DNA from 3 places in the Glycomyces rhizosphaerae genome. Region 2 is predicted to be linked to each of the others. Evidence: riboswitches for the same ligand, from Rfam matches in the RefSeq annotation. Region 2 holds a riboswitch; each other region holds the start of a gene.
What was found. A riboswitch is a leader RNA that binds a small molecule or an ion and turns the genes downstream of it on or off. The one in region 2 is predicted to bind cobalamin.

Region 1: another riboswitch for cobalamin. It lies ahead of ACFO8M_RS10050 (hypothetical protein); the one in region 2 lies ahead of ACFO8M_RS24685 (CbtB domain-containing protein).
Region 3: another riboswitch for cobalamin. It lies ahead of metE (5-methyltetrahydropteroyltriglutamate--homocysteine S-methyltransferase); the one in region 2 lies ahead of ACFO8M_RS24685 (CbtB domain-containing protein).

The regions. Positions count from the first base shown of each region.
Region 1 covers NZ_JBHRWO010000010.1:94,488-103,811, forward strand. Annotated here, with positions in the region: gene ACFO8M_RS10020 (fructosamine kinase family protein) at 1-515, shown strand, start outside; gene moaA (GTP 3',8-cyclase MoaA) at 533-1,573, shown strand; gene ACFO8M_RS10030 (MoaD/ThiS family protein) at 1,576-1,815, shown strand; gene ACFO8M_RS10035 (UvrD-helicase domain-containing protein) at 1,980-3,179, shown strand; partial or broken gene ACFO8M_RS10040 (MinD/ParA family ATP-binding protein) at 3,474-4,718, shown strand; gene ACFO8M_RS10045 (TetR/AcrR family transcriptional regulator) at 4,646-5,329, opposite strand; cobalamin riboswitch at 5,467-5,639, shown strand; gene ACFO8M_RS10050 (hypothetical protein) at 5,722-6,960, shown strand; gene ACFO8M_RS10055 (hypothetical protein) at 7,229-7,705, shown strand; gene ACFO8M_RS10060 (CbiQ family ECF transporter T component) at 7,726-8,826, shown strand; gene ACFO8M_RS10065 (ABC transporter ATP-binding protein) at 8,823-9,324, shown strand, end outside.
Region 2 covers NZ_JBHRWO010000021.1:959,664-968,987, forward strand. Annotated here, with positions in the region: gene ppdK (pyruvate, phosphate dikinase) at 1-270, opposite strand, end outside; gene ACFO8M_RS24655 (hypothetical protein) at 577-747, opposite strand; gene ACFO8M_RS24660 (hypothetical protein) at 940-1,356, shown strand; gene ACFO8M_RS24665 (hypothetical protein) at 1,548-2,048, opposite strand; gene ACFO8M_RS24670 (transposase family protein) at 2,150-2,587, shown strand; gene ACFO8M_RS24675 (hypothetical protein) at 2,584-2,751, shown strand; gene ACFO8M_RS24680 (DUF5685 family protein) at 3,033-4,298, shown strand; cobalamin riboswitch at 4,979-5,194, shown strand; gene ACFO8M_RS24685 (CbtB domain-containing protein) at 5,227-5,415, shown strand; gene ACFO8M_RS24690 (CbtA family protein) at 5,415-6,143, shown strand; gene ACFO8M_RS24695 (histidine phosphatase family protein) at 6,140-6,724, shown strand; gene ACFO8M_RS24700 (cobalamin biosynthesis protein) at 6,721-7,758, shown strand; gene ACFO8M_RS24705 (cobyric acid synthase) at 7,755-9,302, shown strand; gene cobN (cobaltochelatase subunit CobN) at 9,299-9,324, shown strand, end outside.
Region 3 covers NZ_JBHRWO010000010.1:280,198-289,521, forward strand. Annotated here, with positions in the region: gene alr (alanine racemase) at 1-1,058, opposite strand, end outside; gene metE (5-methyltetrahydropteroyltriglutamate--homocysteine S-methyltransferase) at 1,210-3,462, opposite strand; cobalamin riboswitch at 3,504-3,712, opposite strand; gene ACFO8M_RS10970 (SDR family NAD(P)-dependent oxidoreductase) at 3,804-4,544, shown strand; gene ACFO8M_RS10975 (hypothetical protein) at 4,614-5,246, opposite strand; gene ACFO8M_RS10980 (hypothetical protein) at 5,243-5,911, opposite strand; gene ACFO8M_RS10985 (hypothetical protein) at 5,944-6,501, opposite strand; gene ACFO8M_RS10990 (hypothetical protein) at 6,756-7,373, opposite strand; gene ACFO8M_RS10995 (hypothetical protein) at 8,108-8,833, opposite strand; gene ACFO8M_RS11000 (alpha/beta hydrolase) at 8,830-9,324, opposite strand, start outside.

The DNA of each region.
Region 1 (9,324 bases), on a different contig from region 2:
CGCCCTGGCGCGGCTACATCGGCGAGACCTTCATGGACAACGACCCGGCGGGCTCGACCTGGGCGGAGTGGTACGCCGCCAAGCGGATCGAGCCGTACCTCAAGCCCTCCCGCGACAACGGGGCGCTCGACGCGGCCGACATCACCGCGATCGAGGCACTGGCCGCGAAGCTCCCCGAACTCGCCGGGCCCGAGGAGGCGCCCGCGCGCACCCACGGCGACCTGTGGTGGGGCAACGTGCACTGGGGCGCCGAGCGGGCCTGGCTGATCGACCCGGCCGCGCACGGCGGCCACCGCGAGACCGACCTGGCGAACCTGCGCCTGTGGGGCGGCGTGCCGATGTTCGAGACGATCGTCGCCGGGTACACCGAGGTGCACCCGCTCGCCGAGGGCTGGGAGGCGCGGACACCGCTCCACCAGCTGTTCCCGCTGCTGATCCACACCACGCTCTTCGGGCGGCCCTATCGTGACCAATTGTTGGGAAACGTGTCTCACTTTACGAAACTGTCATATTGACGAACTAGGCTCGACGCATGTCAGCACCGACTCCGAACCAAGGGACCGCGAACACGCCGGCCGCGGCGCTGGGCTTGCGTGACCGGCACGGCCGCACCGCCACCGACCTGCGCGTCTCCCTCACCGACCGGTGCAACCTGCGCTGCACGTACTGCATGCCCGAAGCCGGCCTGCCCTGGTTGCCGAAACCGACGCTGCTCACCGACGACGAGGTCGCGCGCCTGGTCGGGATCGCCGTCCGCGACCTCGGCGTCACCGAAGTGCGCTTCACCGGCGGCGAACCGCTCCTGCGCCCCGGCCTCGTCGACATCGTCACGGCCACCGCGGCCCTGGAGCCGCGCCCTGAGATCTCCTTGACCACCAACGGGATCGGCCTCGAGCGCCTCGCCGGGCCGCTGGTCGAGGCCGGGCTCGACCGCGTCAACGTCTCACTCGACACCCTCGACCCCGGCACCTTCAAGGACCTCGCCAAACGCGACCGCCTCGAAGCCACCCTGCGCGGCATCGAAGGCGCCGCCGCGGCCGGGCTCGCCCCGGTCAAGCTCAATACCGTGCTCATGCGCGGGATCAACGACGGCGAGGCTCCCGCGCTGCTCCGCTTCGCCATCGCGCACGGCTACCAGCTGCGGTTCATCGAGCAGATGCCGCTCGACGCCGCCGGCGTGTGGCGGCGCGAGGAGATGGTCACCGCCGCCGAGATCCTCGACGCGCTCAAAGCCGAATTCGACCTGGTCCCCGACCCCGCGCACCGCGGCTCGGCCCCCGCCGAGACCTGGCTGGTGGACGGCGGCCCCGCGAAGGTCGGCGTCATCGGCTCGGTCACCCGCCCCTTCTGCGGCGACTGCGACCGCACCCGGCTCACCGCCGACGGGCAGGTCCGCAACTGCCTGTTCGCGAGCGGCGAGACCGACCTGCGCGGCCTCGCCCGCTCGGGCGCCTCCGACGCGGAGATCGGGGCGCGCTGGCGCGAGGCGATGTGGGGCAAACTCCCCGGGCACGGCATCGACGACCCGTCGTTCCTGCAGCCCGCCCGCCCGATGTCGGCGATCGGAGGCTGAACGTGGTGACGGTGCGGTACTTCGCGGGCGCGAAAGCCGCCGCGGGCATCGGCGAGGAGCAGGTCAGCGCCGCCGACGTCGCGGAGTTGAAGACGGTGCTCGGGCAGCGGCACGGCCCGGTGCTCGACAAGGTGCTCTCAGCGTCGACCCTGCTGGTGGACGGCCTGGCCGCGAAGGACCCGGCGACCGTGCTCCCGGCCGGGGTGACGGTGGAGGTGCTGCCGCCGTTCGCAGGTGGCTGAGGCCGGACGCGAACGTGAAAGCGGAAATTCCGGATTCGTCCCCGGGCTGGACCCCCGATCCTGACCGTACGCCCGAGGTCCGACACGGCCCGGGTTCGCGGGGCGACTCGCCCGGCCGGGGAGCCGCTGCCGCTTCCGTGTCGTCTGTCTGCGAGGATGCATAGGTGCGCCGTCCTGATGAACGCAAGCAACCGCAGGTGGCGTCCCCGCTGTTCGAGCTCTCCGCCGACATGCGGACCACCGCGGAGCGGCGCCGCCGCACGCACCGGTCCCACCACTCCAGGTACGTCCGCGAAGCCGTGCCCATGCCCGAACCGGCGCTGACGACCCGGACCCCGGACCCGTGGCTGGAGTCCGCGCCCCTGCTCACCGGCATGGACGAGGTCGGCGCTGGCCTGCTCGACTCCTTGGACGCGATGCAGCGCGTCGCCGCCTCCGCCGGACGCGGCCCGCTGCTCATCAACGCCTCCCCCGGCACCGGGAAGACGCACCTGCTCATCCGCCGGGTCGCCTACCTCGTGCAGGAACTGGGCGTGCCCGCCCGCCAGTGCCTGGTCCTCGCCGCCTCCGGGCCCGGCGCCGCCCGCATCCGCCGCGAACTGGGCGCGCTCATCGGCCGCGAGGCCGCCTCGATCACCGTCGCCGAATTCGACGACTTCGCCGCCGCGAGCCCGCCCGAACTCGGCCACGTCTTCGTCGACGACCTCCCGCGCATGCCGATGCGGCTGTTCCGCCAGGTCACCGAGCACCGCGGCGCCGAAGCGGACATCACCGCCACCGGCGACCCCGACTCGGCCCTGGTCTCCGGCGAGCCCGCCGCGTTCGCGGCCTTCAGCGACCAGTTCCCGCAGGCCCACGTCATGCGCCTCTCGCGCAACCACCGCAGCCCCGCCGCGGTCCTCGTCGCCGCCTCGCAGGTGATCGAGCCGATCAGCCGCGTCCCCGGACGCCTGGTGCAGCCCGAGCGCCCGGCGCTCGAGGGCTCGGGGATCGGCCGGTGCTTCGCGATCGACGCCGACGACGAGAAGCACTTCGTCGAAGACCTCACCGACCGTCTCGCCGAGCTGGGCGTCGCACCCGAGGAGCTCGCGGTCATCGGCCCCGACGGCATGTCCGTCGCCGAAGCCGCCGACGGCGAGTTCCGCGTGGTGTGCCTCACCGGGATGACCGCCGAGGCCTGGCCGAACACGGCCGCGGCCCGCCGCGAGCTGTACGTCGCGCTCGGACGCACCCGCGATCTGGCCTACGTGAGCCACACCGGGGCGGGCTCGCCCCTGCTGGCCGATGTGGACCAGGGGCTGTTCAGTCCTTTCGGGATGGTCCCCCAAGACCGTTCGGGCCCTGAGCAGCCGCGACTGCTGTAAGGGCTGCCGTGCGGAGTTCCCACGCGGGCAGAAGGGTATGGGCCACAATAGTCGGGTAACCACACTCTGACGCTGAGCGCACGCGCGCGCTGGGAGGCCCCGATGGAGCACACCGAAGAGGACACCGTTCCTCTGCACCGGCCGGATGCTCCGGGGTGGTCGCCGTTCGCGCCGCCAGGTGCGAACCATGAGCGCAGTGCGCCGCCAGGTGCGAACCATGAGCGCAGTGCGCCGCCGGATGCGAACCATGAGTACAGTGCGCCGCCACAAGCGAACGAGCAAGATGGCGTCGAGGCGAGCCGGCAGAACGGCGCGCCGCCGAACGCCGACCGGCAGCAGGACGCCGAGCCGGAGGCGATCCACCATCTCCGCGTCCGCGAAAACGACCACGTGCCGAGCGCGCCTCCGCCTCCCGCGACGCCGCTGCCCGCCGCTGAAGCCACGCCCCCTTCGCAGTTCAAAGCGCCGGCTGGCAACGGCTGGCCCGATCCCGCGGCTCTGACGCACAGCCAGTTCAACGAAGCGCCCGTGTCGAACGCGCTCGTCAACCAGCCCCTCCAGGTTCCTTCGCCAGTGTTCCCGGACCACGCCGGGGCGCTCGAACGCCTCGGCGTCACCGCGGACGACTTCGCGTCCCGCCGCGTCGTGCCCCCGCGCCCGCCCGTCGCCGAGACCGGCCTGCGCGGCGCGCTCCACCGCTTCAGCCTCGGCCTCGTCGCCATGCCGCCCGGCCCGCGCGAACGCGCCCGCCAGCGGGCGGTCGACATCGTCCGCCGCAACTTCGGCGGCCTGCGCCAGATCACCGTCGTCAACCCCAAGGGCGGCGCGGGCAAGACCGTCGCGGTCCTCATGCTCGCCATGACGTTCGGCCGCCACCGCGGCGGCTACGTCCTCGCCTGGGACAACAACGAGACGCAGGGGACGCTGGGCATGCGGGCCCAGCAGGACTTCCACGTGCGCACGGTGCGCGACCTGCTGCGGGACCTCGACCACTTCAAGGGCCCGACCGGGCGCATCGGCGACCTGTCGCAGTACGTTCGCGCCCAAGGCGGTGCGATGTTCGACGTGCTCGCCTCGGACGAGTCGGCGACGGCCGGGGAGATGCTCACGTCGCAGGCGTTCGGCGACCTGCGCGAGGCGGTGTCGCGCTTCTACAAGCTCATCGTCGTCGACACGGGCAACAACGTGCGGGCGGCGAACTGGCAGGCGGCGATCGACGCGACCGACCAGCTGGTGGTGACGATGTCGGCCCGGAACGACTCGGCCGAGACGGCCGCGAGGATGCTCGACCACTTGGAGCAGACCGGCCGCCGGGATCTGGTGCGCGGGGCGGTGTCGGTGGTGTCGATGCCCGCCCACCGCAAGGACGTGGACCTACCGGCGGTGCAGCGGCACTTCGCGGCCCGTACGAGGGCGGTGCTGCTGGCGCCGTATGAGAAGCTGCTCGACTCGGGGGAGCCGATCCGCTACGACTCGTTGAGCAAGGCGTCGTCGGGGTCCTGGCTGCGGATCTCCTCGGCGGTCGCCGAGGGCCTGTAGGCCTCGAGGAGCTCGACGAGGCCGGCTGTGGCGTCGGTCAAGCGGCGGTCGTCCTCGTCGGCGTGGCCGATGACGAGCGCTCCCTGGATGAACACGAGGGCGGTGCGGGCCAGCCGGTCGGGGTCGGCGGCGGCCGCCATCTCGCCGCGCTCGACCGCCCGTGCCAGGATCGCGGCGAGATCGCGTTCGAGCTCGGTCCAGGCCTCCTGGACACGGCGCATGGTGGCGGGGTCGTCGGCCAGCTCCACGGCGGCCCGCACGACGAAACCGCCCTCTTTGGAGTGACGGGCGACCACTTCGAGGAGGTCGGCCACGACCCTCGGCGCGTCGAGTCGGTCCTCTTCTCCTGTATCTCCACTGCTTTCCGCGGCTCTTTCCAGGGCGCGGTGGGCTATCGAGCGCAACTCGGGTTCGGTGTCTTCCCGGTAGCGGCCCAATGCCGTTATGTAGAGCTGGTGCTTGGAGCCGAATGCGGCGTAGAGTCCGGCACGGTTCATGCCGGTCGCCGCGACGAGGTCCGACATGGAGGTGGCGGAGAATCCGCGTTCCAGGAAGACCCGTGTCGCAGCGCGCAGAACTCTGTCCAAATCGGCGTTCTTATTTCTGCTCACGTTGTGCACCGTATCGACACCCGGTGCTACGGGTCAATAACCGGAAGGCGAGAGTTCACTCGCGTGGCGCGAGTGAACGACTGCACTGCGCGACCCCGCAGCTTGACACCCAGCGAATCCACCCGCGAGAATGAGCCCAAACTGCACAGGCGTCAGGCGGGGGAAGTCCGGTGAAAGGCCGGCGCTGACCCGCAACGGTAGTCGCGGTTCGACGTTCGCAAGAGACACGGTCGAACAAATGCCGAGCACCCTTCGCGAAGCTCGGTCCACCCGCGTGAGCCCGAATGCCCGCCCGACGCCGCCCGAAATGTCAACGCCTGTCGTGGTCTACAGGCGCTTGCGGCGCCGCCGCCTGCCCGAAGACCCCACTCGCTATAGGAAAGGTCAGGCAATTGCGCCACCTGTCCGGTCGACTGCTGGCCGCCGCCGCGGTCGTGCCCATCACCGTCTTCGCCTCCGCCGCACCGGCTGAGGCCCAAGAGGAGACCTTCGCGCAGCCCGCCCAGGCCGCCGCCTCCTGGCTCGTCGCCCAATCCGACGGCACCTCCTGGAACAACCAGGACGTCTCGACCTCGCTCGACGCCGTCATCGCGCTCGAAGCCGCCGGTGTCGGCGGCGACCAGGTCCAGGCCACGCTCGAGTGGCTCAACAACACCGACACGCTCACGCCGTACGTGTACCCGACCGTCGAAGGGGCGGCCGAGCCGACGCTCAGCGCCGGTTCGGCCGGGAAGGTCATGTACACCGTGGCGACCGCCGGGGGCGACCCCGAGAACTTCGGCGGCATCAAGCTCGCCGACGCGCTCACCGCATCCCAGACGGCGACCGGCTCGTACGGCGACGGGACCGCCCTGTCCACCGCTTGGGCGGTGCTCGGGCTCTCGCGCACCGACAGCCCCGCGGGCGAAGAGGCCGCGGCCGGGCTCGCTGCCATGCAGTGCCCCGACGGCGGGTTCAACTACATGGACGTCGACGGCGGTGACGACTGCGTCTCCGACCCGGACACGACCGGGTTGACCGCGGCCGCGCTGGCGACGCTCGGCGACGCCGGGTCCGCCTCGCTGACGTCCGCTGTGGACTGGCTGGAGTCGGTGCAGGCCGAGGACGGCGGGTTCGACAACGGCATGGGCGAGAACGCGAACTCGACGGCGATGGCCGCTCAAGCGTTCCTCGCGGCCGACCGGCCCGACGCCGCCGGGCGCGCGGTCGCGTTCCTGATCGGGCTCCAGTACGACTGCACCGGCGCCGAGCCGGGCGCGATCATGTACACCGACCCCGAGGGCGGGGACTACGTCGAGATCTCGCGTCTCCTGGCGACCGCTCAGGCGATCGTGCCGATCGCGTCGCAGAACCTCACCGAACTCGACGCGACGGGCATCGAGCCCGGCGTGCCGGGCACCGGTTGCGAGAGCGCCGGGAGCGACGCCGAGACCACTGACGCGGTCGAGGACGAGGGTTCGGCCTCGTGGCTGCCTTGGGCGATCGGCGCCGCCGTGGTGGTGCTGGCCGCGCTGATCATCGGCTTCGCGCTCAAGTCCCGCCGCGGCGCTGCCGCGACCGAGGCGCCGTCCGGTGAAGAAACCGATGCCGCGGACGAGGGAAGCACCGACAAAGACGGCACCGACAAGTAATAGTCGGCACGTGTCCCGAAGCGAACGAAACGCAGGCAGCGCCCGTCGATCCGGCGGGCGCTGCCTGCGCGCCATTGTGTCTATCACCGATGTCGCACCCCTGTGTCACCCTTGGTTTCAGGGGGCCCGAGTCTCGACACACCCGGCCTCGGGGGCCCGAACCGCAACGCCCGCCCGGCTCACGCGCTGGCTCGTCCTTCTCATCGCGGCGCTCGCCGCGCTGGCACTCCCCGCTGCACCGGCCTCGGCGCACGAGTCCTGTTCGGGGGTGACGGTCGTGGTCGACTTCGGTTCGCTCGCCGCCGATCCCGCGCCGGGCTGCGCCGCCGACCCCGCGAACGGCCTCGATGCGCTCTCGCAGGCCGGGTACTCCGTGACCGAGGTGGCCTCGATCCGCGGCATGGTCTGCCGGATCGACGAGCTCCCCGAGAGCGACTGCGGCTCGGCGCCTTCCGCGAAGGAGTACTGGTCGTACTGGCGCGCCGGGTCCGACGACGCCGAATGGAGCTATTCGGCCGTGGGCGGCGCCAACGCCCGGCCCGAACCCGGCGACGTCGAAGGCTGGTCCTTCGGCGACGGCTCGACCCCGCCCGACCTGGCACCGGACGAAGCCGCGGACGCGGCCGAAGGCGCCGAAGCCGATGCGGACCAAGACTCCTCGTTCACCTGGCTCATCGCCGTCGCCGCGATCGCCGTCATCGCCGGGCTCGTGATCTGGCGCCTGCGCCGCGACCGGCGCGCGTGACCGGGCCCCGCGGAGCCGCCGTGACTCCACAAGCAGCAGTCGCCGCGACCCGGCGCACCGCCCACCCCGTCGCCTGGTGGGGCTGGGCCCTGCTGCTCGCCACCGCCGCCGGGCGCACCGCGAACCCCTGGCTGCTGCTTCTCATCGTCGCCGTCGCCGGCCTCGTCGTCACCTGGTGCCGCGGCCCCGAACCCTGGTCGGACGCCTACCGGGTCTTCCTGTTCATCGGACTCAGCGCGATCGCCGTCCGCATGGCCTTCTACATCGTATTCGGCGGGTCCGACGGTCCCACCGTCCTCTTCTCGCTCCCCTCCGCGACCCTCCCGGACTGGGCGGCGGGCTTCCGGCTCGGCGGCGACGTCACCGCCGAAGGCGCGCTCGCCGCCGCCTACGACGGCCTGCGCCTGGCCACACTCCTCGTCTGCGTCGGCGCCGCCAACGCCCTCGCCAGCCCGCGGCGGCTCCTGCGCTCGGTCCCGGCGGCGCTGTACGAGGTGAGCGTCGCGGTCGTCGTCGCACTGTCCGTCGCGCCGCAGCTCGTCGCGAGCGTCGGACGCGTCCGGCGGGCAAGAGCCTTGCGCGGCAACACGAGCCGCAGCCCCGCGAACCTCATGCGCACGGTCGTCTCGCCAGTGCTGCACGACGCGCTCGACCGCTCGCTCGCGCTCGCCGCCGCGATGGCCTCGCGCGGCTACGGCCGCGCCGCGGGCATCCCCGCCCCGACCCGCCGCGCCACCAGCGCCTCCCTCCTCATCGGACTCATCGGGCTGTGCGCCGGGGCGTACGCGCTCCTCGGCACCACGACCCCAGCGCCGCTCGCCTGGGCCGCCGTCGCCTGCGGCGCGGCCGTGGCGGTCTTCGGGATCGCCTTCGCCTCCAAGCGGGTCCCGCACACCCGCTACCGGCCCGACCGCTTCGGCGCACGCGACTGGGCGGTGGTCGCCTCCGGTGCCGCGGCCGTAGCCGGGACCGTCCTCAGTGGCATCGTCGAACCGGCGGCGCTGTGGCCCGCGACGAATCCACTCGCGGTCCCCGACCTGCCGATGTGGGCCGCGGGCGGCATCCTCCTGGCCACCGCGCCCGCCCTGCTCGTGCCGTCCTCAAGAGGGGGAACACCATGAACCGCGGCGGGATCGCCTTCGCGAACGTCACTTTCGCCTACGCAGGGAAACCCGTCCTCGACGACGTCTCCTTCGACCTGCCCGAAGGGGAGTTCTGCCTGCTCGTGGGCTCCACGGGCGCGGGCAAGTCGACGCTCCTCAAAGCGGTCAACGGCCTCGTCCCCCAGTTCACCGGCGGCACCATGCACGGCCGGATCACCGTCGCCGGACGCGAGGTTCGCGGCCGGACCCCCGCCGACCTGGCCGACCTCGTCGGCTACGTCGGCCAGGACCCCTTGGCGGGCTTCGTGACCGACGAGGTCGAACGCGAACTCGCCTACACTGCCGAGCAACTCGGCATCGACCCCGCGGCGATGCGCAAGCGCGTCACCGAGATCGTGGACCTCCTCGGCCTCGCCGATGTACGCGACCGCGACCTCGCCGCCCTCTCCTCCGGTCAGCGCCAACGGGTCGCCATCGGCGCGGCCCTCGTCGCCGGGCCCGCCGCGCTCATCCTCG
Region 2 (9,324 bases):
CATCGGGTCCTCGGCCGCGCCGAGGCGCTTGCCGCGCTCGGCCTCCAGCCGTTTCAGGTGCGCGTCGATCTCCGCTGCCAGCGACGGCGGCAGCTCGCCTTGGGACAGGTAGTAGCGGCACGCCTCGGTCGAGACGGTGAATCCCGGCGGCACGGGCAGGCCGAGATTGGTCATCTCGGCGAGGCCGGCACCCTTGCCTCCCAGCAGTTCCCTCTGGTCCTTGTCGCCCTCGTTAAACGCGAACACGAATCTGCGGTCCGTTCCGGTCATCGCCCGTCCTCCTCGACACAGGTGCTTCCGTCCATTGGAACCCGCGCCGGGCCGTCATGTGCGGGTCTGGCTAACCGAGATCCGATTTCGCGGCTCGGCGCTCGGCCCCTGCTCCGGAACGTCGCCCACCTTGGCGTGCGCCGCTCCGTACCTGGCGGCCACCGGTGTCGCCCTGAGGCCGTGCAGCGACACGGAGAGCAGGATGGTCCAGGTCGCGGTCTCCAGGAGCAGCCTGCCGCCGCCGTCCGCGAGATCTACCAGCGCGAGCAGAATGAAGACGACCGAGGCGAGCCCTCGCGGGCCGAATCAGCCCATGAACGCCAGCGTCGACGGCCGGAGGCGAGTACCGGTCATCGCGATCGCCACGGACGCCATCCTGATCACGGTCAGGCTCAGGGCCGCGTAGACGATGGGCCGCACCGACAGCTCGTGGAGGAGCAACTCACCGACGGACAGCGCGCCGGACAGCGACCACACGGCGAAACTGTCGGACGAGCTTGGCGAACAGGCGCGGACTCAACCCACTGAACAGGTGCACCATCGTCTCGTCCGCCGCGCTGATCACACCCACCACGCAGGCATGATCCCACGCGCGCCACCAAGGCCTGGACACCCGTCGCAGCTCGCTGCGAGCCGGTTGGCATCGGCTGACCGCGGTAGTGTTCTGTTGTGGCAGAAGACGAACAACGCCCTACACGGACCGGCAAGGCAGCGTTCGGCGCCGCGCTCGGGATCTGGGTAGCACAAGCGCTGACTATCGCCCTGGTGTTCCTGCCCTTCTGGAACGCGTCCGGATCCTCTTCCAAGCCCGAGAGCATCTGGGAGGGATACGAGCCCGCGCTCGTCGGATTGCTCGTAGCCCCTGTGACTGCAATGATCATCGGCGCGGTGCTGGCTCGTGCCCTCCACCTGCGAACCGTCGCTCTGTACGCTCTAGCGCCGGTGGCCGCACTCGGCTCACTGGGGCTCTGCGGTTTCGGGTACCTGGAAGGCGTCCCGCTCGTCGCCTTCCTCATAGGCATGACGTGGAACGTCTGCGCCGTCGTCTTGGCAGACAAGAATGCACGGTCACACACCGACGCCTGAACCTGCCCATCCAACCGCACGCTCAGCGACTCGCTGATCCTTCACCTCCCACCAAGAGCACTTCCGGGACAGCCCTTAGCCTTGATTTTTGGCGTGTTTAGTGAGCCTGCTTCAATCTACTTGAGTCCTATTGTGGGGCAACAGATGTCGGATTGACCTGGCAGGACCTGGCCTCAGGAGCCTCCTCCCCGTCAAAAGCACTTGGCGCACTGCCCGAAAAGGACCAATAATGTCATTTGATCATCAATGTTCCTCTTATAGTGGCGAGCCATCAGCGCATGAATCACTACCGTTGCCACCACTTGAGGAACCAGGAGCGTCCCAAATAGGATTCCAACGGTCAGCATTACCGGAAGCGACCATGCGATCGTCGCGAAATAAGGGACGAAATGCATTATCCCCGGATAACTGCTCCTGAAGCACAAAACGGCTACGACCGCACTGGGTATAACAATGATCCCGAGTGCATAGATGAAACCCATACCGGCGACGTAGGCGAGAAGCCGGAAGCTGCGCGAATCGACCTCACCATCAACTGGCCAGAGACCCAATACTGTCAAAGGCAGAGGCACAATGGCGAACTCGACAAGTGTCCATTTCCCGAGGTTCCGCAGCACCGCTCTGGAGAACACCGCCCGCAGCCAAGAAGTCCTAGGGGGCGGCGCTCCCGCCGCATCAAGCTTATCGATCACGAAGGCCTCAAAATCCCGGCATGTCCTGCGTTTCCGCAACGGAGGAGCTCCTGCTAGAACGGCGATTGCTACCTCGACCGTCCTCTCCACCAGGAACTCTCATGTTGTTCTACCCTGCCGCGCTACCGCTGTCCACCTTGACCCTGAACCGCGTGGCGGCCTTGCAGGCCATCGCCGACGCAAACGGGAACCTGCTGTGGGTCTCCGGGGCGATCCGCGGCTCGATCCACGACACGGCCGCCGCCCGGATCTGGCAGATTCCGCGCCTGCTAGCCGAGCAGGGCCTGTTCTCGCTGGGCGACAAAGGCTACGAAGGGCTCGGCCATGAGGTGGCAACGCCGATCAAAGGCCGCGACAAGCCCGAATGGCAGGATGCCCACAACCGCCTCCACGCCCGGCTCCGCGGACCCGGCGAGCGCATGTTCGCCCAGCTCAAAACCTGGTCAATCCTCGACCAGGTCCGCTGTGACCCACACCAGGTCATCCAGATCGCCAAGGCCGTCCAGGTCCTCAACAACTACGAACACCACTCAGCTTGAAACGGGCTCAGTTGATGTGCTGGGATTTCGGCTGGGGCTGGGGCTGGGGCTGGGGCTGGGGCTGGGGCTGGGGCTGGGGCTGGGGCTGGGGCTGGGGCTGGGGCTGGGGCTGGGGCTGCGGCAGGTCGGACAGGTTCTGGAACGGGCCCAGGTCACGTTCGTAGTAATGGTGTAGATCCAGGCGTCCCACCGCACCCACTCCTGCCAGGCGCGACGGGATCATAACAGCGGGAACGCCGCCGCCCCTACGCCCATCTCAGGGCAACCAGCAGCGGGAGCAGACGTTCCCAAACCTTGAGCGGGACAGGCTTTAGTCCCGAAACCCCTGCAGTGCATACCAAGCGGGTTAGAAGCAAGTCTAGGAACTTCACAAAACCCCTGTTGCGCTGGGCCACTAGGATACCGGTCAGCCGTCCCCAGCCCCTTGGAGACCATGTTGTTCGGCATGCTCGCCCCTTGTCCCGCCCGCACACCCGAAGCGCTCCTGCCCCGCTGGATGGGCCACTTCTGCGGCCTGTGCCTTGAACTTCGCGACGACGCCGGACAGGCAGCACGCCTGACCACCAACTACGACGCGCTCGCCCTGTCGGTGCTCGTCGAGGCCCAAGACACGGCGGGCGCTGACAGCCGCACCGCGGGCCCGTGCGCGCTGCGCGGGATGCGCCGCCAGCGCATCCCCACCGGGGACGGCCCTCGCCTGGCCGCAACCGCCTCCCTGCTGCTGGCCTCGGCGAAGCTCAGCGACCACATCGCCGACGGTGACGGCATGGTCGCCCGTCCCGGGGTGGCAGGCCTGGCCGCCCGCACCGCCGACCGCTATCGGGCGAAGGCAACCTTGATCGGCGGCTCGATCGGACTGCCGGTCGACCGCATCGCCGCCGCGATCGAACGCCAGCAGACCGTCGAGGATCAGGTTGTCCGCGGCACCCCCTTGGAGGCGGTCACGGCGCCCACCGCCGAGGCCACCGGCGAGCTCTTCGCCCACGCCGCGGTCCTGGCCCAACAGCCCGGCAACGCCGATCCCTTTCGCGCGGCTGGAAAGGCCTTCGGCGCTCTCGCCCACCTGCTCGACGCCGCCGAGGACTACGAAGTGGACGCGCAACGCGGCGCCTGGAACCCCCTGCGCGCGACCGGCACCAGCCGCGAACAAGCACACCGCACTGCCCGACGCCTGCTCACTGATATGAAGACGGCCTTGGAGGCCGCCTCTCTGGTCGACACGACCATGGTCCGCCTGCTTCTGGACCGCTACGCCGGCCATGCGGTCGCCAAGACCTTCGGTTCGGTGTGCGCGTCCACCTCGCATCAGCAGCCCGGCGCCGAGCCGGGGCGGCCGTACGGCCCCCAGAACCTGCCCCCCGGACAGGAATACTCCGGTCATCAGCCGCCCAAGAAGGGTTGGACGCCCGGCCGGGGCTTCTGGGGCGGTCTGTGCGGTTTCATGGTCGTGTGCTGCACCTGCCAGATCTGCTGCGCCAAGCAATACGTGGACTCCTGGAGCGGCCAGAACCGTGAGGGCTGCCTCCGCGACTGCTGCCGCTGCGACGGCGACTGCAATTGCGACTGCTCGTGCGACGACTGCTGCTCCCAGACCTGCGACAGGTGCTGTAAAGACTGCGACGTCTGCTGCACAGGATGTGATCGGGGCTGTGGGGACTGCTGCACTGGATGTGGCAGTGGCTGCGAGACCTGCAATTGCAACTGCGGCTGAACACCAGCACGCGCCGCACCCCCGGACTCGCCTTGGCGGCCTTGACGGCAGCCACCACGAAAAGCACTGTGAACACCGCGTAGACCGCGATGGTGAGCCAGTACGGCAGGAACCAGATCATCGGCGCGAACTGCTCGCACGGGAAGGACGAGTCCTGCCAGCCGCCTATCGGTTCCAAGTCGACGGCGGCGTCACAGGCGTCGGCGGCCGACCGCGTGAACTGCCCGTAGAGAGCGATTTTGCCGACCGCCGCGACGGCGAGCGCGACGGCCGCGATCCACAGTGCCGCGCTCGCGGTCTTGAACCGGCGGTCGGTCGGCGTGGCGGTGCTGCTCACGAGTCGCTCCTTCAACATCGGGGTCTTCAGATTGCCAATGTAAAGGCGCGAACGATCCCTCAGGGTCCCCGCGCCCACGCGCCGACGCGACGCGGACGAGCTGCGCGAGCGACGGGCCTTCGGCCACATAGGGCATCAGGCGGGCCTCCAGGATTTCTCGGCCCCGGGGGCTCGCAGCGCACCGGCGCTGCGGGCATCACCTGTCCGTCATCGCTTTCGCCGGAGAGGAGTGCACTGCACGGCGTCAAACTGACTGGACCAGAGATCCGCTCTAGGAGGCCCAGCGGACCCCACCATCGCCAGTGGGCGGATTCTCACGTGGCGGTTGGGGGTGGACACCGCCTGAGGCGTGCGGTACGTTCGGATTCCATTCGACGGAGGCAATCAGGAACGCAGTGTGATTCTGCGGCGGTCCCGCCACTGTATTCGGGGAGTCGCCCGCCCCAGAGCCGAAGGCTCTGGCCGGACGGAGTGCGGCCACTGGGTCTTCGGACCCGGGAAGGCCGGGCGGACGGCGTTGATCCGAGGAGCCAGAACACTGGAGCCTTCCGTCACGACTGAGGGGACGCGGATCCCCGCGGAGGTCGAGACATGACTGCCATTACTACCGCTATGCCCGAAACGGCGCTGAGACGGGGCCGCATCGCCCTGCTGGCGTTCGCCCTTACCGCCACGGTGGTCCTGGTCGCGTTCGAACAGGGCACGCTGACCGGGGGCCTCCCGGTCCTCCACGAGGCCTTCCACGACGCCCGGCACCTGCTCGGATTCCCCTGCCACTGATGCTGACCGACAGTCTTCGCCGTGGACTCGCGGCGGGGCTGCTGGCCGGTCTCGTGGCCGGAGTGTTCGCACTGCTCGTCGGCGAGGTCCCCCTCGGGGAGGCCATCGCACTCGAAGAGCAGGCGAACGCCGCTGCCCACGAATCGGCCGACGCGGCCCATCAGCATGACGACGAGTTCACCGTCGACCGCCCAGTGCAGCAGGCGCTGCTGCCGGTCGGCACCGCCCTGGTCGGCGCCGCCTACGGCGGCCTGTTCGGGCTCGCCTTCGCCCTGCTCGCCAAGGGCTCCCGCGACCGATGGCGCGCAGGCCTGGGCTTCGGCCTCGCCGCCTGGGCCGCCGTCGGCCTGTTCCCGGCCCTGAAGTACCCGCCCAACCCGCCAGGCGTCGGCGACCCGGCCACGGTCAACGCCCGGACCGCGTGGTTCCTAGGCGCGCTGGCCGTTTCGATCGGCCTGGCGCTGCTGCTGACCCTGGCTTCGCGCAAGCTGCGGGCCCGCGGCATGGACGACGTGCCGCGACAGCTTGCGGTCGGCGCGGCGGCGGTCGTGCTCTACACGGCGCTGTTCTTCGCCCTGCCCGCCAACGGCGACTCGGTCGAGGTGCCAGCGGATCTGCTGTGGGACTTCCGCTTGGCCTCCATTGGGACGCAGACGATCCTGTGGCTCGGACTGGCCGTCGGCTTCGCCTGGCTGTGGCACCGCGCCGCACGGAAGGCGACGGCGTGAGCGAAGTGGTCCGGCTGACGCTGGTGCGCCATGCCCCGACTGCGGCGACGCGCCGCCACGCCTTCCCGCTCGACGAGCCGCTCGACACGGCAGGCGAGGCCGAGGCGGCGACCCTGCACGGCAGACTGCCGGCTGTCGAGGCGCTCAGCGCTCCGGTCGCGCGGTGCCGCCGCACCGCCGACCTGGCCGGGTTCGAAGCTCACGGGACCGACCCGCGCTGGTCCGAACTCGACTTCGGCGCCTGGGCCGGCGCGACCCTGACCGAGATCGGCGAACGCGACCCTGAACGCCTGCAAGCCTGGCTGGATGACCCTGCGTCGCCACCGCCCGGCGGCGAGAACCTGGGCGGTCTGCGAAAGCGCGTCCGGGAGGCGATGGCGTCGATCGGGGAAGCGGGGGAGCACCGGGTGGTGTTCACCAGCGGCGGCCCGATCAAGGCCGCCATTGCGAACGTCCTCGACGCGCCCGACGCGGCGTTCTGGCGACTCGACGTCGCGCCCTGCTCGGTCACCGTCCTGCACTGCCGCAGCGGTGTGTGGACCGTCCGCCGCCTCAACGCCGCAGCCGGAGGACCGCGATGAGCGCCTGGGCGATCGGCATACTCGCCGGGTACGCCGCAGACCTCGTCTTCGGCGACCCGAAACGCGGCCACCCCGTGGCCGGATTCGGGCAGCTCGCCGACAAAGCCGAACAGCGCACCTGGCGCGACTCCCGCCCGGCCGGAGCCCTCCACACCGGAGCTCTCGTCGCCGGGACCGCCGCCCTCGCAGCGGGCGCCGACCGCGCCACCGCACGACCTTGGGCCCGGGCCGCCTTGACCGCCGCGCTGACCTGGGCCGTCATCGGCGGCCGATCGCTGCGCCGCGAGGCCGCCGGGATCGCCGCCGCCGTCGAACGCGGCGACCTCGACGACGCCCGCCGCCGCCTGCCCGCACTGTGCGGCCGCGACCCCTCGGGCCTGGACGAGGCCGAACTCGTGCGCGCCGCCCTTGAATCGGTCGCCGAGAACACGTCCGACGCCGTCGTCGCGCCGCTGTGGTGGGGCGCGCTGGCCGGGCCCGCCGGACTCGCCGGCTACCGCGCCGCCAACACCCTCGACGCGATGATTGGCCACAAGTCGCCTCGCTACCGTCGCTTCGGCTGGGCCGCAGCCAGGTTCGACGACGCCGCCAACTGGATCCCCGCCCGCTTGGCGGCCGCGCTGGCGGTCGCCCTCGCCCCGATCGTCGGCGGTTCCCCGCGCGAGGCCGCGCGGATCTGGTGGCGCGACGGCGACGCGCACCCGAGCCCCAATGCCGGCCAGGTCGAGGCCGCCTTCGCCGGCGCTCTTGGCTGCACCCTCGGCGGCGGCCAGAACCGCTACCCCGGCCACACCGACACCCGGCCCGCGATGGGCGACGGCCCGGCCCCCACGGTCGCCGACCTGCGCCGTGCGAACCGCCTCGCGGCGGCCGTCTCCGCAGCGGCGGCCATCGGCGCGGCATGCATCGCGTGGCGACGACCCGCCGTGGGCGGGCGACGTTCGACGCGGCACACCGCGATCGCCGCTGCCACTCGCCGCGCGAAGGGGCGCACCACTGCCGCCCCCGGCACTGTCTCTCGGAGGTGTTCATGAGCGGCGCGATCCTGTTGGCGGGCACCGCCTCCGATGTCGGCAAGAGCGTCCTGACCGCGGGCGTCTGCCGCTTCCTTAAGCGCCAGGGCGTCTCGGTCGCCCCGTTCAAGGCCCAGAACATGGCCCTCAATGCGGCCGTCACGATCGACGGCGGCGAGATCGGCCGCGCCCAGGCCGCCCAGGCGGCCGCCTGCGGCATCCCGCCCGAGACCGCCATGAACCCGATCCTCATCAAGCCCACCGGCGACCACCGCAGCCAGGTCGTCGTCATGGGCCGCCCCGCCTTCGACGCGGGCGCCCGCGACTACCACCGGCGCCGCACCGCCCTGCTCCCGGCCGTCCTCGACGCCCTCAACGGTCTCAAGGGACGCTTCGACGCGGTCGTCTGCGAAGGCGCCGGCAGCGCGGCCGAGATCAACCTGCGCCCGCACGACCTGGCCAACATGGGTCTCGCCCGTGCCGCGAACATGCCGGTCGTGCTCATCGCGGACATCGACCGGGGCGGCGCGCTCGCTTCTCTCTACGGAACCCTGGCCCTGCTGGAGCCGGACGACCAGGCTCTCGTGGCGGGCTTCGTCATCAACCGCTTCCGCGGCGACCCGGCCGTCCTCGAGCCGGGTCTGGAGCAGCTGCGCCAGCTCACGGGCCGTCCGTGCCTCGGTGTCCTTCCGCACCTGAACGGACTCGACTTCGACGCCGAGGACTCCCTCGCCCTCGACCGGCCCCTGCCGTCCATCGCACCGCTGGGGTCCGACAGTCTGGAGGTGTCAGTGGTGCGGCTGCCGAGAATCTCCAACTTCACCGACGTCGACGCCCTCGCCGCCGAACCCGGGGTCGACGTCCGGTTCACCACCTCGACCGCCGACGTACGCCGCGCCGACCTCGTGATCCTGCCCGGCACCAAGAACACCGTCGGCGACCTCGCCTGGCTGCGCGAAACCGGCCTGGCCCAGGCGATCTCGGACCGCGCCGCCGTGGGCGGCCCGATCCTCGGCGTGTGCGGCGGCTACCAGATGCTCGGCCGCACCATAATCGACGGCATCGAAAGCCGCGAAGGGAACGCGACCGGCCTCGGCCTGCTCCCGGTCGCCACCGTCTTCCATGAGGACAAGACCCTCAAGATCCACAGCGGTTCCGCCCCAGGCCTCGGCGACATGCCCGCCGGCGGCTACTCCATCCGCCACGGCAGGCCTACAGTGGACGGCGGCAAGGCCTGGCTGCGCGAAGCCGACGGCGCCGACGAAGGCTGCGCGGTCGGCCCGGTGTGGGGCACCAGCTGGCACGGCGTCCTCGAACACGACGAGGCCCGCCGCGCCTTCCTGTCCACCGTGGCCGACGCCGCGGGGCTCGACTGGAAACCCGGGGACGGGCCCTTCGCCGCCGTCCGGGAACAGCGCCTTGACCGACTCGGCGACCTGATCGCCGACCACCTCGACGTGAACGCGCTCGAAACGCTGCTGGCCGACGGCCCACCCGCCGACCTGCCGGTCGCACCGCCGGGCGGCGCACCCGCGCCGCGCGCCTGGACTGGGGAGAACCGTTGAGCACCATCCTGTTCCTGACCAC
Region 3 (9,324 bases), on a different contig from region 2:
ATCGTCCCGGCCCACACCGACCAGTCGTCGGCATCCGGATGCTGCTCACCCGCACCGATCAGGATCACCGGCTCGCCCGGCTTCACGACGTCGTCACCGCAGTCGACCATGAACTGGTCCATGCAGATCCGACCCAAAACCCGGCGGCGCCTCCCCGCCAGGTACACCTCGGCCCGCCCCGAAGCGGCCCGCGGCACCCCGTCCGCGTACCCGAGCGGCACCAGCGCCACATTGCTGTCCCGCTCCAGATGCACCGTGTGCCCGTAAGAGATCCCCGCGCCGGCCGGGACGCGCTTCACCGACATCACCACCGACCGCACCTCGATCACCGGCTTGAGATCCACCGGCACCTCCGGCACCGGGTTGTACCCGTACAACGCGATCCCCGGTCGCACCATGTCATATCGCGTCTCCGGATCTGCGATCAGCGCCGCCGAGTTCGCCAGGTGCCGCACCTCGGGCTCCAGACCGGACGCGGCCACCGTCGCCAGGAACCGCTCGAACGCGGCCTTCTGCTCGGCGTTCGCCGGGTGCCCGATCTCGTCGGCGCAGGCCATATGGCTCCACGCACCCACGACCACGACCGACCCGGCCGCCTGATGCTTCGCGGCCGCCTCCGCGACCTGCTCCCACTCGTGCTCGGACACACCGCCCCGCGACATCCCCGTGTCGCCCTTGAGATGGATCCGCGCCGGCCGCCCCGCCCGATCGGCCGCCGCGGCGACCGCATCCAGCTGCGCCAGCGACGACACACCGAGCTCGACACCGGCCCCGACCACCTCGGCCAGGCCAGGCTGGTCCGGGGAGAAGAAGAACGCCATCACCGTCGTGTCCGCCAGATCAGGCAGGCGCTTCAGCTGCCATGCCTCCCTGAGCGTCACGACGCCGAGGCTCGCCGCCCCGGCCTCGACGGCGACGCGCGCCGCCGGGACCATGCCGTGCCCGTACGCGTCGGCCTTGACCATCGCCATCATCGGCACCCCGGCGATTGCAGCCAGGGTCTCCACGTTGTGCGCGAGCCGCCGCCAGTCGGCGCTGGCTTTCGCCAGCCCGGACATGGTGCCGAATTCCGGCTCGGTCAGGACGCGGTAGTTGTCGATCGCCACATATGCAAGGGTACGTGCCCGCCGCGGCCGGGGCCGACAGCGCCGATGCCCGGGTCGCAGGCAGCGCTGCGGCTCGGCCGTGGCGAGCACGTGTCACCTCGGTCTACGGGCTGACCAGCTGCTCACGGACGATGCGGGCGGCTTCGACGAGCCCTGCGAGCGATGGCCGGACCTCCTCATAGCGGCGGGTCTTCAGGCCGCAGTCGGGGTTGGCCCAGACCCGGTCGGGGCCGAGCGCGGCGACGGCCAGGCGCAAGGCCTCGGCCATGTCGTCGGTGGCCGGGACACGCGGCGAGTGGATGTCCCACACGCCCGGGCCCACCGCGCTGCGGTAGTCGGCGCGGTCGAGGTCGGCGAGGATCTCCATCTTCGAACGCGAGGCCTCGATCGAGGTGACGTCGGCGTCGAGGGCGGCGATCGCGTCGATGACCTCGCCGAACTCCGAGTAGCAGAGGTGCGTGTGGATCGCGGTCTCGGGCCGCACGCCCGCGGTGGCGAGGCGGAACGAGCGGGTGGCCCAGTCCCGGTACGCCGCACGGGAAGCCGCGCGCACGGGCAGGAGTTCGCGGAGCGCCGGCTCGTCGACCTGGATGATCGCGGTCCCGGCCGCTTCGAGGTCGGCGACCTCGTCGCGCAGGGCGAGCGCCACCTGGTCGGCGGTGTCGGCGAGCGGCTGGTCGTCGCGGACGAAGGACCAGGCCAGGATGGTGACGGGCCCGGTGAGCATGCCCTTGACGGGCTTCTCGGTGAGCGACTGGGCGTACGAGGTCCACTCGACGGTCATCGGCGCGTTCCTCGCCACGTCCCCGTAGAGCACTGGAGGCCGGACGCAACGCGAACCGTAGGACTGCACCCATCCCCCCGCTGTGGTCGCGAAACCCGTCAGCTGCTCGGCGAAGTACTGGACCATGTCGTTGCGCTCGGGCTCGCCGTGGACGAGCACGTCGAGGCCGAGTTTCTCCTGCTCGGCGATGACGGCGGCGACCTCGGCCTTCATGCGCGACTTGTAGTCGGCGTCGATCATGAGGCCGCGCCGGTGGGCCGCTCGGGCGTTGCGCAGCTCGGCGGTCTGCGGGAAGGAACCGATCGTGGTGGTCGGCAGCGGCGGCAGCGCGACGCGCTCGGCCTGGGCCGCTTGGCGTTCCACGTACGGGAGGCGCCGGTCGGCGTCGGGTCCGAGGTCGGCCAGGCGCGTCCGGACGGACTCGTCGCGCCAGGCGGCCGGGGCCTCGGGCCGGGCTTCGCGGGAGCCTTCGGGGTCGGCGAGGGCGGTGATCTCGCGGAGCTTCTGCCGCGCGAAGGCGAGGCGCTCGGTCAGCGCCTCGGGCAGCTCGTGCTCGGCGTCGAGGTCGACGGGGACGTGCAGCAGCGAGGAGGAAGAGGCGACCCCGACGCGGTCGCTGATGGCTTGCAGCCGTGCGATGTCGGCCGCGCCCTTGGCGAGGTCGGCGCGCCAGATGTTGCGGCCGTCGATCACCCCGGCGAGCAAAAATGTTTCACGTGAAACATCCAGTGTCTCCAGTGCTTCCAGGTCACTGCGGCCACGCACGAGGTCCAGGGCCACGCCTTCGACACCGGCTTCGAGCAGGACGGGCAGCGCCTCGCCGAAGGGACCGTAACCGCCCGCGACCAGGATTCCGGCACTGCCGACCAGTCGCCGGTAGACGGCGGCGGTCGCCGCGAGTTCCTCGGTCGTGCGGTCGGCGCACAGCGCGGGCTCGTCGAGCTGAATGAGTCCGGCCCCGGCTTCGCCGAGGGCCGCGAGGAGCTCGACATAGACCTCGACGAGGTCGCCGAGCCTGTCGAACGGCACGAAATCGGCAGGAGCGCCCTCACTCGGCTTGGCCAGCAAGAGGAACGAGACCGGCCCCAGCAGCACCGGCCGCGCGTCGAGACCTCGCTCCTTCGCTTCCAGGAACTCGGCGACCGCCTTCTCGGGCTTCGCGGCGAACGCGGTCTCGGGACCGATCTCGGGGACCAGATAGTGGTAGTTGGTGTCGAACCACTTCGTCATCTCCAGCGGCACGGCCTCGGCATCACCGCGTGCGGCGGCGAAATACGAAGCGAGCGCAGTCTCACGGCGGTGCCGGGACGCGAGCGCGTCAACGGCGACGATCGTGTCGAGCACGTGGTCGTAGAAGGAGAAGGTGCCGGTCGGCACGGAATCCAGCACCGAAAGATCGTCGAGCATCCCGGAGCGGACGGCGGCGGCAGCGGCCTCCAGACCGGCGGCGTCGAGCCTCCCGGACCAGTGGGCTTCCAACGCCCGCTTCAACTCGCGGTTCGGTCCGATGCGCGGATATCCGAGCGCGGTGGCTCCGAGGCGTTGTGCGGGCACGGCGGTAGTCGTGTTCATGTGTCAGTTCCCTCGAACTTGCGACAACGGGACCGCACGCGGACGCGCGCGGTACGCGGGCAGGTATTCGGACTCGAGGGCGCGCCGTCTCCGGCACCTAGCGCCCGCCGCTTCCCAGACCATGGGGCCCAGTGCTTCTGGCGGGTTTCGTTCCCTCTCACCGCTGCGGGGCAGTCCTGGATTCACACCAGATTCCCTCTTAGCCGAAGCGGTCTAGCGCCGCCTCGGAACCAGCGTCGTCACCGATGGTACGGCCGCGCACCGTCACGTGCCTCGGACGCGGCCGCAGAGTGGGACGAGGGCGGATCGGGCCGGCGGACGAATGGGTAGGCTCGGGCCCCATGAGCACCAGACCTGTAGCAGTAGTCACGGGCGCGAGCAGCGGGATCGGGGCCGCCGCCGCGAAAGCCCTCGCCAAGGCCGGCTTCGACGTCGTGCTGGGGGCCCGCCGGGCCGACCGGCTCGCCGAGGTCGCCGCCGAGTGCGGGGGGACGGCGCTGCCGCTGGACGTCACCGACGAGGATTCGGTCGCCGCCTTCGCCGCAGTCATCAGCCGCTGCGACCTCCTCGTCAACAACGCGGGCGGGGCGCTCGGACTCGAATCCATCGCCGAGGCCGACCTCGACCTGTGGCAGCAGATGTACGACGTCAACGTGCTCGGCACGATCCGAGCCACCAAGGCGCTCTTGCCGAAGCTGGTCGCCTCCGGCAACGGCCAGGTCGTCGTGATCGGCTCCATCGCCGCCCACCAGCCCTACCCCGGCGGGGGCGGCTACAACGCCGCCAAGCACGCCGAAGCCGCCGTCACCCGCGTCCTCCGCCTGGAACTCCTCGGCCAACCGGTCCGCGTCTGCGAGATCGACCCCGGCATGGTCGAAACCGAGTTCAGCCTGGTCCGCTTCGAAGGCGACCAAGAACGGGCCGACGCGGTTTACGCGGGCATGACCCCACTCACCGCCGACGACATCGCCGACACGATCACCTGGGTCGCAACGCGACCCGCGCACGTGAACGTCGACCAGATCACGATCATGCCCCGCGACCAAACCGGGGCGCAGCAGGTCCACCGCCGTAACCAATAGCAGCGCAACAAAATCGGCCCGGTGGTTTCCGCCGGGCCGAAGTCGTCTGCAAGGGGCCGCTCGAAGCGGTCAGTCGGATTGGGGCCAGCGTTCGAGATCCTGGTCGTCATTCGCGGGTGAGATCCTGACATGCGGCGTCGTGTAGACGGGTTCGCCGCCATGTGCGACACAGTCCGTCGAGATGGTCAGGCCCCCCTCTGAGGTGAACCGGATCGAGAGGCCGTCGTCTCGGTCAACATGTACCGAGGTGCTCCCCTCCCCGTGTTGTTCCTGGGTCGGCTCCAAGCCCATCTCTTCAAGCTCATCGGCGATGACCTGCACATACTCGATCCGCTGGGCGCGGTTGTCCTCGCGAATGTCGAGGCCGTAACTGACCATGACCGATACGAAACCGTCCCAGACGAGGTGGTCGTCCCAGCCCGACAGGCAGGTCTCGGTGTTCCACAATCGACTTTCGAAGGCGGGAGTACCGTCGCCGCCCACCGGTAGTCCCGCAATGAGCTGGCCAGCCAGATCCTCGGAGACGAGGAGCGCTTCGCTCGATTCGTATTCGGAAGTGAGCTCGGGCGGGCGCTCTCCAAGGTCGTAGCTGATCCAGCGGTACGCGCCGGCACACCCGGCAACCACCAGCAAAACGCTGATGGTCACGTAGACGGGCCAGCGAACCGGCTTCTGGCCCGCCGGTGTGTTCCTGTCGGTCATGAAGGCCCCGGTTCGGCGCGCGGATCGACGGAAAGCGACACGGACGTCTCGCGTTCGCTGCTGTCGAACCAGACCAATACGTTCGCGACGTCGAGCATGGTCGAAGCTTCGTAGCGATACTGCGACTTATCGGCCGCATAGGTTGCTTCAGCAGCGTCCATTTGCTCGTTGAGCCATGCGGACAGAACATCGGGACCAATGGCGTCGTTTCCGGAGCCCGTCATGCAGCTTTGCAGATTCCGCCGGACCTCATCGAATACGGGCGACGTCAGCGCTTCGTCCAGGTACTCCGTGTGGATGTCATAGTCAGCCGCGCAGTAGATGCTGAGCACCCCCTCGTCGACGTCAGTGACCGCACGAGCGTTGAAGGTGAAGTCGGTGTCCACATGCGGAGGTTCCCCTTCCATCACCCAGGAGAGCCGATCGCCCCCGACGCGCGGGTCCTCGACCGGTTCAGCCCTTGCAGGCACATACTGGTCCGTCACGAGGTCTCCGGAACTCAACCATTCACCGAAGTCGAGCCCGTCGATCGCCTCAGCCCATGCGGCGATGTCGGCACCCGGGATAGGTGTCAACGGGATGGGGTCGGACAACACCGCGTAGGTCGCATAATCATCGTTGAGCTCCGGCTCGGTAGCGCAGCCCGCGATGGACACGAATGCCACGGGCACCAATGCAACGCACCAGAGCGATGGCTTCATAGCAGAGTCACGCTGGTCAGGACGGCGTCGATCTCGGTCCGCAGGGCAGGGTCGTCGGGGTAGACGATGCCCATGAGGAAGACCGAGCGGTTGTCGTCTGTGAGGATGTGGACGATGTGCCCGTACATCGGCTCGTCATCGGCTTTGCTGACCTCCCAGGTGAACCGGTAGGCCTCCTGGCCATCGACTTCGGCAGGTTCGGAGAGCAGGATCTGGCGGTCCTCGGCGTACGGGTAGAAGTACTCGGAGTTCTCGCCCGCGATGGTGGAGGTGCTCATCGACATCTCCTCATCGGCCATCGCCTCACCGGAGAACGCGAACACCGACGCTCCACCGGTTTCGGTGGAGACGCTCGCACTTGAGGTGAAGGCTTCGATGAGGTCTTCAGATGCGAACTCCTCCCAGCCTTCAGGGAGGGTGTAGGAGATACCGGATTCGGAGTCCTCGATGGTGAGGCCTTCCGTCTGGGTCGCACCGGGACCATCGCCGCCCTGATCGGACAGGAACCACCACACCCCAACGCCGCCGCCGACGACGACCAGAAGCACAAGCACGACAACGAGCGCAACGACACCACCGCGCCGCTCGCGGGGAGGGAGAGGCGGCGGATACCCAGGATGAAAGCCCTGCGCGCCAGGCGAATACGGCGGCGGAGCCGCCATCGCCGGTGGCGGATAGGTCCCGGGCTGCAGATACGGCTGCGGCGGCGGACCAGGCGGCCGCTGCTGCGGCTGCCCGTTGGGCTGCTGGGGATTCGGATTCTGGTACACGGTCGCCTTTCCGCAAAGTAAGGGGAATCGGGGGAGGCTCAGATCAGGCCGTCGTACGAATCGGGCGAATCGAAGGGCACCGGCGCGGAGACGGGCTGGGCGGTGGCGAACGGATCGACCGCCTCGTCGGTGGCGTCTTCTGGCGGGTTCTCGAAATTGTCCCCCTTCACTGCAAGGTCGTTCTCAGGAAGCACGCCACCGGCCGGAGGGATGTATTCGGGCTTCTCGAATCCTTCGGTGGCTGGGACACAGCCGGTTTGGAGGGTCAACGAGACGCCGTCAGCCACCGACCACCATAGGTTGATCCCGTCGGGTCGAACTGCTTCCAGTGACCCGCGCCCGGTGTCGGGGTTGATGGTGTCGCGGTGGACGTCGTATCCGGCATCGGTCCAAGCCTGACGCAGCAAATTGGTGTATTCGAGTTTGACCAGATCGGTAGCCGAGATGTCCCCAGTGAACCCATACCAGATTTCTATCGCCACCCAGCCGTCATATTGACTGCCGGACGTTTCGCCACAGTCCTGTGGCCTGGCATAACCGCGGCGATAGACCCCGGGGAAGTCGGGTAGGTCAGTGACAGTGTCGGCAACGATCTGCTCCAGGAGCGGATAGGCCTCGGCTTCGCCGAATTCGCGTTCCGGCGGGGGGTCTTGCATGAGAGAGCATCCTCCGAGCATGAGGGCCAGTGCTGACAGCAGCGTGATGATTCGTCGGCGCATCGGGTGACCTAGTCTTTCTGGCCGGTGATGATCTGGGCCATGGTGTCTCGTGCCTGGTTGGGTTCGCCGTTGTCGTTTTCCCTGAGGCAGTCCTCGTGGATGTTGAGGGGACTCGTACTGATCGCGTCGGCTTCGAAGACGTTGCCTCCGAGGCCGCAAGGTCGATGACATCCCAGTCGGCTCTGGTGGACCAGACGTTCTCGGCTCCGGGCGCGGCGGCTGGGCGCTCGTCACAAGGTCCGGGCCTGGATTGCGCGTCACTGCGCTGCCCATAGCACCAGGCCCGCGACGAGGGGAGCATGAGCAGGACGATCCCTGCGATAGCGGGTGCGAAGACCGTCAGGAAGAGCCATCCGGTGGTTTCAACTTCGGACATCCACGCGATCAAAAGGAGCGCAAGTATCCCGTAGATCGAAACTGCAAGCACATGTGCCACACGAGAACGGCTGCAGATGCAAAGAGCAAGCACGCTCAGGACTCCGCCAATCACGAGCGCAACGATCGCGAAGTAGAACCCTACGTCGGTCCACATCGCGTACTCGTCACCTTTACCGGAGACACGGCCAGAGATGCCAAACATGAACGAGAGGAGGACGACCGCAGACCAGCCGAAATACACAAGCCGTGCATGGACAGCGATGCCGATCGAGGGCTTCCAAACCTCGCGCATCTCAGATCTGGCCCTCGTAAGACTCAGGCGATTCGAAGGGAACAGGCGCGTAGGTAGCTTGAGTACCCGCGAACGGGTCGATGGCGGCGGCCTGGTCGGTGGGAATGCCGTCGGGAAAGTAGTCGTCGACCATGTCCATGTCGCCGCCGGGCTCGATGCCACCGACCGGGGCGATGTACTCGATTTCGCTTGGGTCGCTGACCGGAACACAACCGGACTGGATCAGGAAGGCGTTGTATGACCCGAGGGTGTACCAGAGGCTGATCCCGTCCTCACGTTCGGCGACCAGGTCGTGGTCGAGCCTATCGCCACGTTGCCGCTCCTCGTCTCGAGTGATCTCGTACCCGAGCGAGGTCCAATGCTCCCTGAGGACATCGACATATTGTTCGCGAGTCAGTTCCGTCGCCGAGTCGTCTGTCGAGAAGGTGTACTCGATCTCGATGTTGGTGTAGTCGGCACTGCTTATGCCGTTGTGCTCGCAAGGGAGTTCGTGCCACCAGCGACTTTCGAAGCCAGGGAATTCCGGGAGGACCGTCACCGTTTTGTCAACCGCTTCCTCCATCGGTGCATAGGCTTCGGCCTGGGTGTACTCGGATTCAGGCGGGGCGTCCAATGCGTCTCCAAAAGAGGAACAAGAAGCGGTCAAGAGTGCTGTGATCACACTGGTCACAACGATCCGTCCGGGCTCGAACGCGGGCTTCTGAGGGGATGAGGCCAGGGAGGTCATGATGCTACTCCGGTGATCACATCGGTCATGTCCTCACGTCCTTGCTTATTGGCTGCGCCCCAGTAGGTGCCGTGGTTGTGGAGTGGGTCCAACCCGTCCGCTTCGCTGTCGATTACGGTTGCACCGAAGTCTTCGCTAATCGGGTCGTTGCCATGGAACGGTGTGTATTGGATGACGTCCGCATCGTTGCGAGTCGCATACACATTCTCCACGCCGAGTGCGTCGGCGGTGTCGACGGTGACTCCAGGAGAAGCGAGGAAGAGAAGGTTGTCGGCCTCGACGCCTTCGGATGCGGCGGCGGCTCCGATGACAGTAGAGCCGTATGAATGCCCGCTCAAGGTCAGATTTGACGGACCATCTTCAGCTGTGGAGCGGATCCCCTGGCTGAAGGACTCCAAGTCCTCGGCGGCGTCGGTTGCATAGTCAGGGTGTGCGGCCTCGACATCCGTCCAAATTCCGGCCTGGCTGGGGTATGCATTGTCAGGCGCGTC